Regions from separate parts of the Micromonospora hortensis genome, predicted to be linked through region 4. Evidence: riboswitches for the same ligand, from Rfam matches in the RefSeq annotation. Region 4 holds a riboswitch; each other region holds the start of a gene.
The links. A riboswitch is a leader RNA that binds a small molecule or an ion and turns the genes downstream of it on or off. The one in region 4 is predicted to bind cyclic di-AMP.
Positions count from the first base shown of each region.

Region 1: another riboswitch for cyclic di-AMP. It lies ahead of NIE111_RS32270 (C40 family peptidase); the one in region 4 lies ahead of NIE111_RS27520 (coiled-coil domain-containing protein).
Region 2: another riboswitch for cyclic di-AMP. It lies ahead of NIE111_RS08100 (coiled-coil domain-containing protein); the one in region 4 lies ahead of NIE111_RS27520 (coiled-coil domain-containing protein).
Region 3: another riboswitch for cyclic di-AMP. It lies ahead of NIE111_RS22620 (C39 family peptidase); the one in region 4 lies ahead of NIE111_RS27520 (coiled-coil domain-containing protein).

Region 1 is NZ_JAKKFE010000023.1:3,741-7,931, forward strand. It holds gene NIE111_RS16180 (N-acetylmuramoyl-L-alanine amidase) at 1-1,815, opposite strand, end outside; cyclic di-AMP (ydaO/yuaA leader) riboswitch at 2,051-2,186, shown strand; gene NIE111_RS32270 (C40 family peptidase) at 2,200-3,240, shown strand; gene dcd (dCTP deaminase) at 3,315-3,893, opposite strand; gene NIE111_RS16195 (pyridoxamine 5'-phosphate oxidase family protein) at 3,993-4,191, shown strand, end outside.
Region 2 is NZ_JAKKFE010000011.1:253,556-257,746, reverse strand. It holds gene NIE111_RS08105 (carbonic anhydrase) at 1-678, shown strand, start outside; gene NIE111_RS08100 (coiled-coil domain-containing protein) at 735-1,754, opposite strand; cyclic di-AMP (ydaO/yuaA leader) riboswitch at 1,759-1,889, opposite strand; gene NIE111_RS08095 (YibE/F family protein) at 2,056-3,426, opposite strand; gene NIE111_RS08090 (heavy metal translocating P-type ATPase) at 3,738-4,191, shown strand, end outside.
Region 3 is NZ_JAKKFE010000033.1:86,748-90,938, forward strand. It holds gene NIE111_RS22610 (CDP-glycerol glycerophosphotransferase family protein) at 1-150, shown strand, start outside; gene NIE111_RS22615 (alpha/beta fold hydrolase) at 156-902, opposite strand; gene NIE111_RS22620 (C39 family peptidase) at 1,026-1,874, opposite strand; cyclic di-AMP (ydaO/yuaA leader) riboswitch at 2,107-2,247, opposite strand; gene NIE111_RS22625 (hypothetical protein) at 2,532-3,302, opposite strand; gene NIE111_RS22630 (hypothetical protein) at 3,436-3,858, opposite strand; gene NIE111_RS22635 (acyltransferase family protein) at 3,951-4,191, opposite strand, start outside.
Region 4 is NZ_JAKKFE010000054.1:30,909-35,099, forward strand. It holds gene NIE111_RS27510 (SRPBCC family protein) at 79-546, shown strand; gene NIE111_RS27515 (hypothetical protein) at 707-1,216, opposite strand; gene NIE111_RS27520 (coiled-coil domain-containing protein) at 1,358-2,422, opposite strand; cyclic di-AMP (ydaO/yuaA leader) riboswitch at 2,428-2,559, opposite strand; gene NIE111_RS27525 (cation diffusion facilitator family transporter) at 2,678-3,595, opposite strand; gene NIE111_RS27530 (HelD family protein) at 3,702-4,191, opposite strand, start outside.

The sequences.
Region 1 (4,191 bases), on a different contig from region 4:
CAGCACCGCGCCGACGGCGTACCGCTGCCCGGCGGCCAGGGTGTATTGCAGCGGCGAGATCGCCTGGTAGGGCACCCCTTCCGGGTACGCGGACTGCTCCGGGTACGCCCGTCCGTAGACCGGAACTGTGGTCCGTCCGGGCTTCGGCGTGGCCACGATGCCGACGGTCCAGCTGGCGGTCGGCGCGGACGCCGGGTTGTGGAACCAGGCCCGCTGCCCGAGGTACCAGATCGCCGTCCAGTCGCCCTGCCGTCCGGCCAGCGCGTACGTCTGCCCGGCTGACGCCCGGGCCCCGTGGTCCGACACGGCCATCGTGTTCGGGCTGCCGTCAGGGCGGAGCGCGACGTCGTTGACCAGCGGCGCGTCCGCAGACGGTGCGCTGCGCAGCACCACAGCGGAGGAGCCGCGTGGCGCGCAGGGCACGCCCGGGGTGACGCAGTCGGTGAACGCCGGCTGGTTGGTGACGTAGTCCGGATCGATCCGGACCATTCCGGTGGCCGGGGTGCCGGTGTCCAGTCGAGGCGCGTGCAGCAGGTCGAAGTAGTGCGTCCAGTCCCAGTACGGGCCCGGATCCCAGTGCATTCCCCGCACTGTCGAGGGGATGGTGCCGGGCACGTTGTCGTGACCGATGATGTGTTGCCGGTCCAGTGGGATGCCCAGCCGCAGCGCCAGGTGCCGGACCAGCTTCGCCGAGGTCCGGTACATCGCCTCGGTGTACCAGGTGCCCTGCGCCGCGAAGCCCTCGTGTTCCAACCCGATCGACTTCGCGTTGACGTACCAGTTGCCGGCGTGCCAGCCGACGTCCTTGGTCTTCACGTGCTGGGCGATGTGCCCGTCGACCGAGCGCAGCGAGTAGTGCCAGCTCACGTAGGTCGGGTCCTGGACCAGTTGCAGGGTGGTGGCCCAACTCGCCTCGGTGTCGTGGATGACTATGTACTCGATCTTCTGCCGCGTGGGCCGGTCGGAGAGGTCGTGGTTGCCGTAGTCCCCGTCGCCGAACGCCTCGTAGGGCGCCGGGATCCACTCGCAGGAGATGGTGCGCGGGCACTCCACCCCGTCCGGGCGGGCCAGGCGGCGCAGACCCAGCCGGTCCAGCCAGGAACGCTCCGGCCGTACCGCGCGGGCCAGCAGGGTGATCCGCTGGCCGTCGTCGGTCACCCGGGCCTCGCCCGCGCCGATGGTGGTGAAGACCTCGTCGGCGAAGGCCGCGGCGGCGTCGGCGCTGTCCGCGCCCGAGTAGCGGGCCACCGCGCCGTACCAGGCCGCCGGGTCGGTGTCCGCGCCGACCGGCGCGCCCAGATCCCTCTGGTACGCGCTCAGCAGCGCGGCCCCACCCCGGATGTTGAGGCCCGCGTCGGTGCGCAGTGCCTCGGGAGTGGCGCCTGTCAGCGTGGCGGCGGCGTCGACGGTCTGCAACGCGGCGGTGGACGGCGCGGGTGCCTCGACCGGTCGGGGCGCGGGCACTCGGGCGGGACGGGAGTCGTCGCCGCGTGGGTCCTCGACGCCGGCGTCGTGGTGGCCGCGCCCGGGTAGGGCGGCCACGTGCCGCGCGTCGGTCAGGTGCATCGGACCGTAGCCGCCACTGGTGCTCGGCGTGCCGGCGTTGGTGTCCCAACGGGACTGCAGGTAGGAGACGCCGAGCAGCACGACGGCCGGCACGCCGTACTCGGTGGCCGCTGCGGCGTACTGCTGCTGGCGGTCGGTGCTGGGCGCGGCGGCAGCCGGGCCGACGGAGAGTGGCACGGTGGTCGCGGCGGCAACCACTGTGGCGGCGAGCAGCGCGCGCCAGCCGGTCGACAGGGTTGGATGGTGCATCGAACCCCCTAGATTCTCGCGGAGTGAGGTCAGGTCACCATCGCGCCGTCCGGGAGGTCACGTCAATACCTTTCTATCTATCGAAGTGGATGGAAAGAATTCTTCACACACTGTCGGTGACTTCGTCCAATCCGTACGGAGTGTCACCGCCGCACGGGTTGCGGATCGGTAACAGGCGTCTCTACTCTGGTCATTTGTCGGCCCGACAGCAGCTCCGCCCAGCCTGGGCGGTAACGGACCGACACCGCCGAGTCGTTTCCGAGCGAACCGGGGACCCAGGTCCCTCGGGGTGAATCCGCAGCCATTGCGGTAGGGCGCCGACTTCCCGCCCGAACCCGTCAGCTAACCCGGTAGGCGGTCAGGAAGAAGGAGTACGGAACCCCGGTGGCACTCCATGCCCCGCGGCCGTCGTCCGAGCGGTCGGCATCAGCCGGCCCGGCGTCGATAGTGCCGCGCCCACGCTGGTCCCGCTTCACCACCGCAGTCGCCGCGCTGGCCGGCATCGCCGTCGTTCTGACCGGCAGTGCCACTGCGGCCCACGCCGACCCGTCCGTCGCCGAGATCGAGCGCCAGATCGACGCCGACTGGAACAAGCTCGAACCGATCATCGAACGGCACAACGCCACCCGCACCGACCTCGCCGCGAAGCGCAAGCAGGCAGACGCGCTGGCCGCCCGGATCACTCCGCTCGAGCGCCAGGTCGACGCCGCGATGAACAAGGTCAGCGCCCTGGCCGTACGCGCCTACAAGGGTGAGAACGTCTCGACAGTCAACGCCGTGCTGGGCAGCCGGTCGCCCAGCGAGGTGGTCGGCCAGCTCGAAATGCTCGACCGCTTCGCGCACAACCAGCAAAAGGACGTACGCCAGGTGGCCGACCTGCGCGACCAGTTGGCCGCGCAGAAGGCGCCACTGGACGAGATGGTGGCCCAGCTGACCCGCACGGAAGCTCAGCTGGCGGCGAAGAAGAAGCAGATCAACGACGAGATCGACCGCCTGCAGAAGCTGCGCCTCAAGGTGTACGGCAGCGGCGGCGGCGGTCCGCTGCGCCCGGCGCCCTGCCCGGGCAGCTACCCCGGAGGCGGCGCGGGCACCGCTGTCAAGTTCGCCTGCGCGCAGATCGGCAAGCCCTACGTCTGGGGTGCCGAGGGCCCGAACTCGTACGACTGCTCAGGGCTGATGCTGGCCGCCTGGGCGAAGGCCGGCGTGTCGCTGCCGCACAACGCCGCCGCGCAGAGCCGGGTGACCAAGAACGTCAGCAAGGGCGACCTGCGCCCCGGCGACCTGGTCTTCTACTACAGCGACATCCACCACGTCGGCATGTACGTCGGCGGCGGCTGGGTGGTGCACGCCTCGCAGGCCGGTCAGCCGGTCAAGATGAAGAAGGTCGACGACGGCCCGATCCACAGCTACGGCCGTCCAGGCTGACAGTGAGTCATCGAAGGGCCCGTCGCGATTCCGTCGCGGCGGGCCCTCGTCGTCTCGGTCCTGGCTGCTGAACCTCAGCGTGTTGGCCAGGTGCGCCAGTGCTGCCAGGCGCGGCTGGGTGTCGGCCCCCGCTGGCCCTGGTAGCGCGACCCGTAGACCACCGAGCCGTACGGGTGCTCAGCCGGCGAGGAGAGCCGGAAGATGCAGAGCTGCCCAATCTTCATGCCCGGCCAGAGGGTGATCGGCAGGTTCGCCACGTTCGAGAGTTCCAGCGTCACGTGACCGGAGAAGCCCGGGTCGATGAAGCCGGCGGTGGAGTGCGTGAGCAGGCCGAGCCGGCCCAGGGAGCTCTTGCCCTCCAGTCGGCCGGCGAGCTGGTCACCCAGCGAGATGACCTCCAGCGTCGAGGCGAGCACGAACTCCCCCGGGTGCAGCACGAACGGCTCGCCGTCGGGGACCTCGACCGCCGAGGTCAGATCGTCCTGCTGCATCGCGGGATCGATGTGGGTGTAGAGGTGGTTGTTGAAGACCCGGAACAGCCGGTCGAGTCGGACGTCGATGCTGGACGGTTGGACCAGGGTGGGCTCGAACGGCTCCAAGCCCAGCGTGCCGGCCTTGATCTCGGAGACCAGGTCGCGGTCGGAGAGCAGCATCGGACCACCATAGCCGCGTTGCCAAAAGTGGCCGGATTCGGTGCCGGTGACCAGCGCGTCGAGGTCGCTGCTCGTACATTTGTTCGATAGAATGCCCACATGGCTTCCTGGTCCGAATTCGCCGCCGACGAGCCCCGACTCGCCGACGGGATCCGCGTTCTCCTCCAGCAATACGGGCCGGGCTTCGGCTATCTGGCCACGGTCCGTGCCGACGGCGGGCCCCGCGTCCATCCGGTCTCTCCGGTCATCACCGCCGAGGGGCTGTTCTGCTTCATCATCGACTCGCCCAAGCGCCGCG
Region 2 (4,191 bases), on a different contig from region 4:
GCCACCGCGCTCAGCGAGCCGACCCGGGCCTACGCCGAACTGGTCGCCGGCAACCGGCGCTTCGTCGATGGCGCCCCACGCCACCCCAACCAGGATGCCGGGCACCGGGCCGCCGTGGCCGACGGGCAACACCCGTTCGCGGTGATCGTCGGCTGCTCCGACTCGCGGCTGGCTGCCGAGATCATCTTCGACCGGGGTCTGGGCGACCTGTTCGTGGTTCGCACCGCCGGGCACACCGCCGGCCCCGAGGTGCTCGGCAGCGTCGAGTACGCGGTGACAGTGCTCGGCACCCCGCTGGTGGTGGTGCTCGGCCACGACTCGTGTGGTGCGGTGCAGGCCGCCCGGGAGTCCGCCGCGACCGGTACCGCACCGAGTGGGCATCTGCGCGCGGTGGTCGACGCCGTGCTGCCCAGCCTGCGCCGCGCCGCGTCCGAGGGCGTTGACGACATCGACGGCATCGTGGACATCCACATCGCCCAGACCGTCGAGACGTTGCTCGGGCAGTCGCCCGTGCTGGCCGACGAGGTGGCGCTGGGACGCTGTGCGGTGGTGGGGGTGTCCTACCGGCTCGCCGCCGGAGCCGTGCGCCCGGTGGCCGCGGTGCCGGCCGGCTTCGCGACGGTGGAGACCCCGGCCTCGACCGAGTCGACCGACCCGGCCGCGCCTGCCACCGTCTGACGCGACGAGGGCCGCTCCGCGTCACGCGGAACGGCCCTCGACGGGGATCGTGCGGGTCAGAGCAGCGACATGTGGACGTGGTCGGTGTGGTTCGACGGCCCGCTGTACGAACTCCAGCCGGTGGCCGGGAACCAGATCTGCCGGTTCCAGATCACGTAGTAGATGCCGAGCCGGTCGGCGTTACGGATGAGGAACGCGGCGACGTTGTTGCCGTACGTCCGGGTGTCGTTGTTGTGCCATGGGGAGAACCCGCTCTTCTGCAGCGACCAGTCGCAGGCGCGGCCCTTCGGGTGCTCCCACGGCCCGCCGGGGCGGTAGCAGCCGACGAACCGGTTGAAGCCGGCCGCCTTGACCTCCTTGTACGCGTGCAGCGTGCGCGGCGTGACGCAGCCGGACGTGGTGGGGTCGTTCTCGCTGCACGACTGGGGCTTCCAGTCACCGTCGGCAGTGCGACCCGGGCCGATCTTCGCGACCTTGGAGGTGGCATCCACCAGGCCGCCGGTGAAACCCTTGCCGCCGACGAGGGAGAGCGCCTTGTCGGCCTCGCTCTTGCGCTTCGCCATCAGGGCGGTCTGCTTCTGCTGCTCGCGGACCTCCGTGTCGAGGGCCAGCTTGGCCTGCTCGGCGCGGGCCTTCACCTCGTTGACCTCGGAGAGCTTCTTCTCGTTGACCATGTTCATCTCGTCGAGCAGCCCGGCGCGCTGGACGAACGAGTCGGGAGCGTCGCTCTCCAGCAGCATCGCGACCGCGCCGATCCGGCCGGTCCGGTACGCCTGGGCGGCGATCTGCCCGACCTGCGGCGCCAGCGCGTCCAGGTCGGCCTTGGCGCGGTTGACCTCCGCCGCCAACTCGCCCTGCCGCTTCTTGGATTTGTCCAGCTTGGACTTCGCGGCGGAGTAGTCGCGGTTGGCCTGCTCGATGACGTCGTTGAGCAGCTTGGGCTCGCCGTCCTCCTCGTGCCCGGACGGTGTGGGGTTCGTCGGGGCGGCGTGCGCCGGGAGCGGCCCGGCGAGCACGGTCAGTGCGGCGATCACGGCCACCACGGGTGTCAACCAGCGGCGTAGGGGTGCCGTCACAATGTTCCCTTCCGTCGACCGCCGACCGGGTTAGCTGACGGGTTCGGGGCGGAAGTGGCCCCTACCGCTGACGCGGATTCACCCCAGGCACCTGGGTCCCCGGCTCGCCGGTTGGCGATTGGGCGGTGGCACCGCAGGCGCCGCTTCGCGCCTTCATCGGTAACCGGCAGCGAGGTTACCCGAGAGCCGACCGGCTGAGCTATGCCTGGATGCCGACCAAAAGCGTCATTTCGCCATAGCGTTGAGTGACCAGTGACGCGGTTCTCAGGGTGGATGCCCGATCTGGTCACGCTGAGGAGTGTCACCATGCCGTATCCGTGCTCCTGTTCGACTCCGGCCACCGGTCGGTGGCCTCGGATGGGGGTGCGGTCCGCGTCCGGTCCGGCTCGTCGGAGCCGGCCGTACGCGGTGAGCTGAGTGCGGCCAGTGCCTCGCTGCGGTCCGGCTGGGGCCGGGGCGCGGGAGCGCCGCTGGACGGCGTGGCATCGCCGCGCCCGGCGGCGGTCACCACCGCTGCCAGGCCGGTGGTCAGCGGCACGGCGGCGATCAGGCCGAGGGTGGCGACCGCGCTGCGGACGATCTCCTGCGCGAGGAACTCGCTGGTGAGGATCTGCCCGATCGGCCGCGAGTCGGCGGTGAGCAGGAGCAGCAGGGGCAGTGACGCGCCCGCGTACGCCAGCACGATGGTGTTGACGGTGGAGGCGATGTGCGCGCGGCCGACCCGGGTGGCCGCACGGTACAGCTGCAACCGGGTCAGCCCGGGGTTCGCGTTCGCCAGTTCGGTGACGGTGGCCGCCTGGGTGACCGTCACGTCGTCGAGCACCCCGAGCGATCCGATGATGATGCCGGCGAGTAGCAGACCGTGCAGGTCCACGTCGCCCTGGAACATCGACAGGGTGGTGGCGTCTTCGCTGCCGAAGCCGGTGAGGTGGGTCGCGGCGGTGGCGATGGTGGCGAGCACGCCGGTCAGCACCAGGCTGCCCAGGGTGCCGAGTACCGCGACCGAGGTCTGTGCGGTGACCCCGTGGGTCAGATAGAGCACCACGAACATGATCAGGGCCGCGCCGACCACCGCCACCAGCAGCGGTGACCTGCCGGCGCTGATGCCCGGCAGCACGAAGGTGAGCAGGATGGCGAAGCTGGCGGCCAGCCCGGCGAGCGCTGCCAGACCTCGCCACCGCCCGAACGCGACGATCGCGGCCGCGAAGACCACCGCCAGCCACACCATCGGGGTGCCGCGTTGGTGCTCGGCGATGTTCCAGTTGCTGACCGTGGGATCGATCGGATCGGCCAGTTCGACCAGGACGACCTCGTCGCCGACCTCGACCCGGGGTGCGCCGGGCCCGTCGGGCACCGGTGTCCGTACCTGCTGGCCGGCGGTCGGCCCGTCGTCCACCCGGACGTCGACAGTGCCGCACCGCCCGTCGCCGACCCTCGGTGTGCCCTCCGGAACCGACGGTGCCGGCGGGCACGGCTCGCTCACCACCCGGGTGACGGTGCCGGGGTGGCGCGGCACGTCCGCGCCACCATCGGTCTGCGGTGACCCGCCGCGGGGCCAGAGCAGTAACGCGGCCAGCACGGTGGCGACGAAGAGGGGTACCACAGTCACGATGAGGATCCGTCGCACCCGTGGCGGGGCGGACGGAGCGGGGTGAGTGTGGTCGGCGGCCAAGGTGAGACTCCCAACGATCCGGTGCGGGATACGGGTCAGCGGGCCGGGCGGTTCACCGTTGCGGTGGAAACGCGGCGGACGGCGGGGCGGATCGCTGCCTGACGACCGCTTGATCACGGACGGTCAGTGCTCGGCCCGGTCGGCCGGGGACGACGCCACGACGGGGCGGCGCCGGTGCCCGACTGTGCAGCGGCATTCGGAGGGCCATCGTGGGAGATGCTAGCCAGCCCTCCCGGGGGTTGCAGGTCGTGGCGGAGTGTCGGGCGGCCGAACCGCTCGCGCGGCGGCCTCCGGGGCGGCATGTTGGAGCCATGCCCGCTCCGTCACCGCCCGACCCGGATCGCCAGCGACGCGCCGAGCCCATGCCGCACGACAAGCACCCCGGGCGCGCCGGGCGCGACAAGCTCGCCGGGCACGACAAACACGCCGGGCGCGACAAGCCCGCCGGGCACGACAAACACGCCGGGCGCGACAAGCCCGCCGGGCACGACAAACACGCCGGGCGCGACAAGCCCGCCGGGCACGACAAACACGCCGGGCACGATCCGGCGTTGTTCCGCCGCCGGTTCTGGGTCTGCCTGGTGTTGACCGTCCCGGTGGTGTTGACGAGTCGTCTCGTGTCGGATCGGCTGGGCCTGACCGGGGACGACGGCCTCCCCGGCCAGGCCTGGGTGGGGCCGGTGCTCGGCTCGGTGGTGTTCTGGTGGGGCGGTTGGCCGTTCCTGGTCGGTGCGGTCAGGGAGGTGCGGGACCGGGCGCCCGGGA
Region 3 (4,191 bases), on a different contig from region 4:
GACACCGATCCGCTGGCCGAGGCTCGCTGGGCCACCCGCCGCCGCTACCTGGGTGACTTCCCGGCCGAGGCGTACGCCGAGGCGTTCCTGACCGCCGCCCGCCGGGAGCTGACACCGGCTCAGACACTGGCCGCGTCCACACCGGCGTAACCGAATCAGCGGTACGGGTCGAGCAGCGCCAGCACCGCCGCCGGGTCCTCCACGTGCGCGTTGTGCCCGAGGCCCGGAAGCGTTTCCACCGGTACGCCGTACTCCTTGAGCTGTTCGTCGGTGACCATCGGGTCGTTCTCCCCGCGCGCCAGCACCACCGGCACGTCGGTCGCCGCCAGGAGCGCGGCCAGGTCGGGCTCGCCGACGGCGAAGGCGGCCGGGTCCATGGCGAGGCGCCACCGGCCGTCGACCTGGCGCAGCCCGGCGTCCACCACCGGATCGTCCGGCGGGACCAGGCCGGCCAGCCCGGAGACCCGCAGGTAGCGGCGCGCCGCCTCGGTGCGGCTGGCGAACCAGCTCACCGGTCGGGCGGCGACCTCGGCGGCGCGGGCCAGCTCAGCGGGTGACCAGAGTGCCTTGATGCCCAGCCCGACCACCGCGTCCACCGGCGTTCCGGCGTCGCGGGCGGCAAGCACCAGGCCGACCACCCCGCCCAGCGAGTGCCCGAGCACTACCAGCCGGTCATCGGGGGCGAGGGCCTGCGCGATCTGCTGAGCGAAGCCCGGGAAGGAGTACGACGGCAGCGGCGACGCCCAGCCGTGGCCGGCGAGGTCCGGTGCCAGCCACCGACCGGGCCAGTGCTGCTCAAGGTACGGGGCCCAGGGCAACCACACGTCCCCGGTCGCTCCCATGCCGTGCAGCAGCAGCAGGACCGGCCTGCGGCCGACGTGACCACCCGTTTTCTCCACCACGGCCGCAGTCTCCCACGGTTCACTGTCGGGTACGAGAGCCGTCGACGCCGGACCGCGCGCACAAACGCCGCGGGCGCCGGCCCCTTGTGGAGGACGGCGCCCGCGGCGGTCAGCGTGCCCGGGTCAGGCGGAGTAGCCCCGGCTGGTGATCCAGTTGGCCAGGTCGATCGTGGTGATCCAGTACGACGGGTCGGCCGGGTTCGCCGAGTCGGCGATCCGAACGGTGCGGCCGTTGTCCTTGTAGCCCACGACGGCGATGTAGTGCCCGCCGCCGTAGGAGTGCCAGCCGCCGTCGGTGTCGGTGGCGTCCCCGACGACGTTCGCCACCACGCCCCGACCGTCGGTGATGGCCTTCACCACGTCGGCCTGGAGCCGGTCCATCTGGGCCGGGCTGGGCGCTCCGGGGAACATCCGGGTCCGGTACGGGGAGCCCTTCACCTCGGCGTTGAGCACCCGGGTGGTGTCCTCGGCCGAGTTGGTGCCCATCTCGGTGGTGCCCAGCTCGGCGCCGAGGTCCTCCTGGGTGCGGTCGATGCCGGCGGCGCTGAGCGCGTTCCGGGTGGCAGCCGGGCCGCAGTTGTAGTAGGTGTTCTGCGCCTCGTAGTCGTAGTCGAGCACCTTGGTCGCGGGCGGCTTCGGCCGCTCCGGCTTCCGGGTGAGGTCCGGGTTGCTGCTGGCCTTGGCTGCGGGCGACGCGGCGCTGGTGGCCGGCGCGGCAGTGGTCGGCGCGGCGCTGGCCGAGGGGGACGCGTCCCGAGCCTCGCCGCGGGAGGCGGTGAGGTCGCTGCGCATCTCGGCGACAGTGGTCGCGGTGCGCTGGCCGGCCGGGGCTTCGTCGGCAGTGGTGAGCAGGGCGCCGGTGGTGGTGGCGATCGCGAGGGCAGCGGCGGAGGCGGCGACGATCTGGTACGGGCGCTCGGTGGCGAGGCGGCGGAGCTGACGCTGCAGGGTGTGCTTCACGGGGTCCTCCACGGATCGGGGGGAGAGCGGCACACCGGGGCCGGACCGGTATCCGGGCAGGCGCCAGCGCGCGGACCGTGGTCCGCGGATGGTGAACCGCTCAGGGGAACGCCCGGCGCGGCCGGGCGGGGAAGGCGATGACCCGGGGGTCAGCTCACCGTCACGGGACGAATGAGCGGGTGCACCGCCGCGCCGTGGAGGCGAGGGAACAGCCGAGGGGTGGAAAGGTGCTGCACGAGGATGGGACTCCTTCCGACACCGCCTACCGGGTTAGCTGACGGATTCGGGCGGGAAGACGCCCTACCGCGGGCCGTGGCTCGCGGATTCACCCCGGACTTACTGGTGGGTCCCCGGTTCGTTGATCACGATTAAGCGGGTCGATGCGGCGTCGCGTCTTGCGATCGGTTACCGCACCGGACGGGACGACACTACTGGCGTCTCAACGCCCTGCCAAGCAAGGTTCACCTGCGTAAACCCCAATTGGCGCGACAATTTCTGCGCGTATTGCCGCTGATGTGACTCGATGGGACAACCGGTTACGGTGACGCCTACGGGCGACAACCGGACAGGCCGTAAAGAACGCGGCCACAATCGCGGGAACAATCCCACCGAACGCGCCGGACGTCGGATTTCCCGATTGGGTGACCGGCCTCACATCACGGATTGGGCTCAACCCACCCGGGCCGGGCGCCACAGTGCCACGACGGCGGGACGCAACGCCCCGGCCACGGTGCGGCGCGCGGGGACCAGGATCGGGCGGAGCCGGGCCGCCGCCGCGTACGCCTCCTCGGCGAGGGCACGGGCCGAGGAGGCGGCCAACTCCGCGTCGCGCCAGGCGACCCGCTCACTGTCGGCGGCCACCTGGTAGTCGGCCAGCCGCGCATCGCGGACCACCCGGCTGATCAGCACCTCCTGCTCGACCGGGTGTCGCCGGGGATCCCAGCCGCGCCGGTGCCCGAACACGTCGCCCAGCTGCGCCATGGTCAGGTCGCCCCGCCAGTACGCCGCCATCGCCGCCCGGTGCAGATAGCGTTCCCGGGCGGCGTACTCGGCGGGGGTGTGCGAGGTCTGCGGGGTGGGCAGCGCCCCGGCGTCGGCGAAGCGACGCGCGGCGGTGTCCGCCTCGTCGTACCCGGTCCAGGCCTGCTCCATCTGCTCCTGAGCGGTCAGCCAGGCGGCGCGCCGCCGCTTGGCGGTGATGGCCGCACGGGCCGCGGCGACGGCCACCTCCTCGGCGTAGCGGCGCAGGTCGACGGCCTCGGCGGCGGCCAGCTCCCGACGAGTGGGCCCGGCCGGGAGCGGGTCGTCAGTGGGGAGGTCCCGTTCGGGGCGGGCGGCCAGCACGGTGAGCAGGCCCAGGGTCAGCAGGAACAGCGTCGACCAGATGGCGGCGGCCCGCGGCATCTCGGTCACGAACTGGTAGAAGACGACGGTCTCCATGGTCGGCACCTCGGGGAGAGAGCAGTGCGATGGGGAGCCGCGCCGATCAGCGGGCCACTGTGGGCCACGGGTCGGCGGGTCAGGGAGCGGGTGTGTCGACAGGGCGCTGTGGCGGGACGGTCGTCCCGGTGGCTCAGCGCGCGGGTGGGGCCCGCGAAGCCCGACCGCCCGTACCGTCGACGAGGGGCAGCCGGTCAGATTCGGCCGCGCCGACCGGCAGCACGACGGCCGCCATGGTGCCCTGATCACCGAAGAGCGCCACCGGCGTGTGGACCGACCAGGTCGGGGCCGACTCCTCTGCGGCTTCCGGCGGTGTCGCCGCGGCCGGGCGGGCCGCGCTGGATGCCCAGGAGTGCCGGGAGGAAGCCGCCAGCGACCCGGCGGCGGCCGAGGCCGGCACGGCGCTCGACGTCGGCACCGGGCCGGGTGTTGGCGTGACGGCCGTGGCCGGGCCTGCGCCGAGCGCCAGGGCCGCGACGACGGCGAGGCTGGTCAGCACCCGAGTCGCCCAGCGCGCCACCCACCACAGCGGACAGGTGAACGCGACCGGAAGCACGCCCCAACGCTACCGTCGCGCCGACCCGGGCGCACCGACCACGGGCGTGTCGGATCACGCCGCGCCGACCCCGTTGACCAGGGTGGACGTTGTCAGCGCAGGTCGACGTACGGTGATCGACCGTCAGCCTGACCGACCTCGTCGGCAGGTCCGTCGACAGTGCCGTTGGCGCTGCTTCCGGGATCCCGAGCGTCGCCGTCGCCGGCCTGGCTGGCCCCGTCGGCCCCGTCGCGGGCGCTGCTTCCGGGATCCCGAGCGTCGTCGCCGCCGGCCGCCCGTTGTCGGGGGACGGGCGCCGGACGGGCCGCACGGCGCGGCGCGAGCCGGCGCATC
Region 4 (4,191 bases):
GGCGCCGAGGGCCCGGGGGCGTTGCCAGCCAGACATCGGTACGGGACGATCGAGCGACAAACGACGGCGGGAGACGGTGTGCGCAGCAGCGATACCTTCAGCTACACCGTCCAGGCCCGGTGCTCACCCGCCGAGGCGGCAGCGTTGCTCAGCGACCTGACCCGGCAGGGCGAGCTGCACCCGCTGATCGTCCGGGTCCGCCGGGTGCCGCCCCGGCCTGGCGCCCAGGCCAGCTACACGATCAACGACCGGTTGGCGGCCGGTCCGCTGCGCTTCCGGACCACCTACCACGCGGACGTGCTGATCAGCGAGGCCGACGAGATCGTCATGGTGGCCCGCCAGTGGCCGGCCACCACAGTGCGCAACCACACCCGGCTACGCGCCGAGCCGGACGGCCTGGTCCGCATCGACGTGGAGATCACCCTGACCGCGCCGACGCCGCTGTTCCGCTACGCGTTCCGCCAGGCCCAGGCCGCTCACCTAGCCCTAGCCACCCGGCTGGGCGCGGCCCTCGACCGCACCGGCACCCCGCCAAACCCGACCTGACCCGCGCCGCGTCGCCCCGCCCGCCGCCCCGCCGCGTCGATCTTGCAGTTTCGGTTGTCTATGTCGGCGTAATGCCCCATATGTCGGGACAGTAAGTGCAAGATCGCGGAGCAGGGCAGGTCGCTTGCGCTTGGTGCGACGTGCTCAGCGGGGGTGGCGTCTAGATCGTGGTTGTAGCGCGATCACGGCTCGTGCGGGCGGGTCGGGTGGCGGGACGCCGGCCCCAGGGCTTGTAGGTGGACAGCACCGTCGCGATGATCATCAGGCTGGTCGACACCGCCGGCGCGATGACCAGGTCGGCGCGATCCCGGGCGGGCAGGGCGGCGCCGACCGCTCCGGCGTGGCGCAGGTTCGGGGTGAGCAGGAACAGCACCAGCCCGACCATCACCGTGGTGAGCACGAGCTTGACCAGCACCCAGCGGTGGCGCAGCAGGCCCCACGGGGTGAGCAGCGAGCTGGCGACCCCGATCAGCCAGACCAGGACGCTCAGCGGCGCGAACAGCACAGTGCCGACCAGGGCCGTGACCGGATAGACCACAGCCGGGTCGGCGCCCCGCTGGACGGCGATGCCGAGGGTGAGCAGCACCAGGTCGGCGCCGAGCCAGCCGAGCGAGGTGACGAGATGCAGGGTGAGCAGCGCCTTGCGGGTGGTGGGTCGGATCCGAGGCATACCGCGATGCTTCCCGCCGACCGCTGCCGGGTCGTCCGACGATCGACGACATCACGGGTACGCCCGGCGACGTAGCCCCGCCCCGGACACACGTGATGCCTGTGAGCCACCGAACGACTCACAGGCATCACGACGCGTGGGTCAGTAGACCGACAGGTGTACGTGGTTGGTGTGGTCGGTCGACGGGGTGCCCTGCGCCCCGCTGTACGACTTCCACCCGCTGCTGGGCAGCCAGATCTGCCTGTACCAGATCACGTAGAGCACGGCGAGCCGGTCGGCGTTGCGGATGAAGTACGCCGCCAGGTTGTTGCCGTACGTCTTGTCGCCGCCGGTGGCGTTCCCGCCGAAGCCGCCCTTCTGCGCCGCGAAGTCGCAGGCCCGGCCCTTCGGGTGTTCGCCGGAGCCGCTGGGGCGGTGGCACGAGACGTAGCGGGTGAATCCGGCGGCCTTGGCCTGGTTGAGCGCGTGCAGGGTGCGCGGGGTGATGCAGCCGTTGGCCGGCGTGGGGTCGTTGACGCTGCACGACTCGGAGGGCCAGGAGCCGTCGGAGTTGCGCGGTGCGGCCTTCGCGTTGGCGCTGGAGGTGCCCCGGTTGGAGCCGCCGTCGGCGGTGGTCTGCGGTTTGGGTGTGGTGGCCACTGTCAGGGCCCGTTCGGCCTGCTCCTTGCGCTTGGCCATCACCGCGACCTGCTTGCGTTGTTCGTTGATCTCGCCGTCCAGGGCGACCCGGGTGCGGTTGGCCTTGTCCTTGCTGTCCAGCAGGTCGCGCAGCACCCGGTCCTCGTTGGCCGCCACCGCGTCCAGCGCGGCCGCCCGGTCCATGAAGCCTTCCGGAGTGTTGCTGTTGAGCAGCGCCGACATCGCACCGAGCCGGCCGGTGCGGTACGCCACCTCGGCGATCTCGCCGACCTTGCCGTTGCGCTGGTCGATCTCACCCTCGATGGTCGTCAGCTGGGTGGCGAGTTGCTTCTGCCGTTGCACCGAGGTGTCCAGGGCGCGCTTCGCGTCCAGGTAGCCCTTGCTGGCCGCCTCGAGTTGGGCCCGCAACGCCGGGGTGCCGCCCTCCTCGTCGGAGTCGGGTGCGGCGGCCCGCAGGCCGGTCGGGGGAGCGGCCGAGGCGGTGCCGGCCGGAAGCGCGACGCCGAGGGCGAACATCGCGACGATCAGGGCCGCCAGTCGGGCGGCGGGTGGTCGTGCTGGTGCCACTGCGCATGTCCTTCCGTCAGCCGCCGACCGGGTTAGCTGACGGGTTCGGGACGGAAGATCCCTACCGCTGACGCGGATACACCCCAGGAACATGGTTCCCCGGTTCGCCCAGTTGGGCGATTAGGCGGCGACCGCCACCGGCGCCGGGAGGGCGCCGCCTGGTGGAGGCCGGGACCGAGCCTACCGGTGCGGGTGGGGCCGCTGCAGCCGATGTGACGGACGGTGCGTGCGTCACCACGGAAAATTACGGATCCGTCACCATTCGATGGAGCCACAGGCTCCAGAAGCGGCGCCGGGCTCAATCTGCAACGTCGCGTGCTCGATGCGGAAGTCGTCGTGCAGGGCCGTACGCGCCGCGGTGAGCACCGCGCCGACCTCCGCGCCGGGTGCCATGGTCAGGTGGGCGGAGGCCACCTCCATGCCCGAGGTGAGCGTCCAGACGTGCAGGTCGTGCACCTCGACGACACCGGGAACGGCGGCGAGCCGGTCGTGCACGGCGGTCACCTGGAGGTGCTCCGGGGCGGCCTGCACCAGGATGCGGATGGCGGCGCGGGCCAGCCGCCAGGTGCGCGGCAGGATGAAAACGCCGATGGCGACCGCGACCAGGGGGTCGGCCCACCACCAGTCGGTGACGGTGATGAGCAGCGCCGCGCCGATGACGCCGAGCGAGCCGAGCAGGTCACCGAGCACCTCCAGGTAGGCGCCCTGGAGGTTGATGCTCTCGCGGGCCCCGGCGCGCAGCAGCGCGAAGGCGGCGATGTTCGCGAGTAGGCCGAGCACGGCCACCGCGAGCATCGGGCCGGCGATGACCTGGTGCGGGTCGCCGAAACGGCGGATCGCCTCGATCACCACGTAGATCGCGACGCCGGAGAGTAGGACGGCGTTGGCCAGCGCGGCGAGCACCTCGAGCCGGTAGAGCCCGAAGGTGCGCTGCGGGTCGCCGGTCGCCCGCCGGGTCGCCGTGATGGCGGCGAGCGCCATCCCGATGCCGAGCACGTCGGTGAACATGTGCCCGGCGTCGGAGAGCAGGGCGAGCGAGCCGGTGTGCAGGGCGGCCACCGCCTCGACCACCATCAGGGTGGCGAGCAACCCGAACGCCGCCCAGAGTCGACCTCGGTGCTGGTGTGCGGCATTGGCGACGGACCCATGGTGGTGGTCATGACCTGCGCCCACGAGAACCACCTTCCGCCGCTGGTCGGGACCCGGTCAAATGTATGCTCACATCGCTATGTGTGCAAGTGTACGGGCAGCGCCGTCCGCTGGTGGCGCTCCGCACACGTCAGCCGGTCGGGTCGATGGTGGTGAGACGCTGGGTGGCCCGGGAAAGCGCCACGTACAGGGTGCGCACCCCGGCACCCGGATCTGCCCGGATCTCGCTCGGGGCGACCAGCACCACCCCGTCGTACTCCATGCCCTTGGCCTCCAGGCTGGTCACCACCTGCAACCTCGGCGCGCCGAGCGCGCCCAGCCACCCGGCGACCTCGTCCCGGCGGGGGACCGGCGTGATCACCCCGACCGTGCCCTCCACCTCGGCCAGCAGGCCGGCGGCGGCCTCCACCGTCGCGGTCTCCAACCCCGTCGCGGGCACCACCAGCTCCACCGGCTCGACCCCGGTGGAGCGGACGGCGGTCGGCAGCGGCAGGTCCGGGTAGAGCCGACGGATCTCCGCCGCCGCCACCGCGAAGATCTCCGCCGAGTTGCGGTAGTTGGTGGTGAGCGTGAAGTCGTGTCGCTTGCGCCGGCCCAGCGCCTGGTCGCGGGCCCGGTCC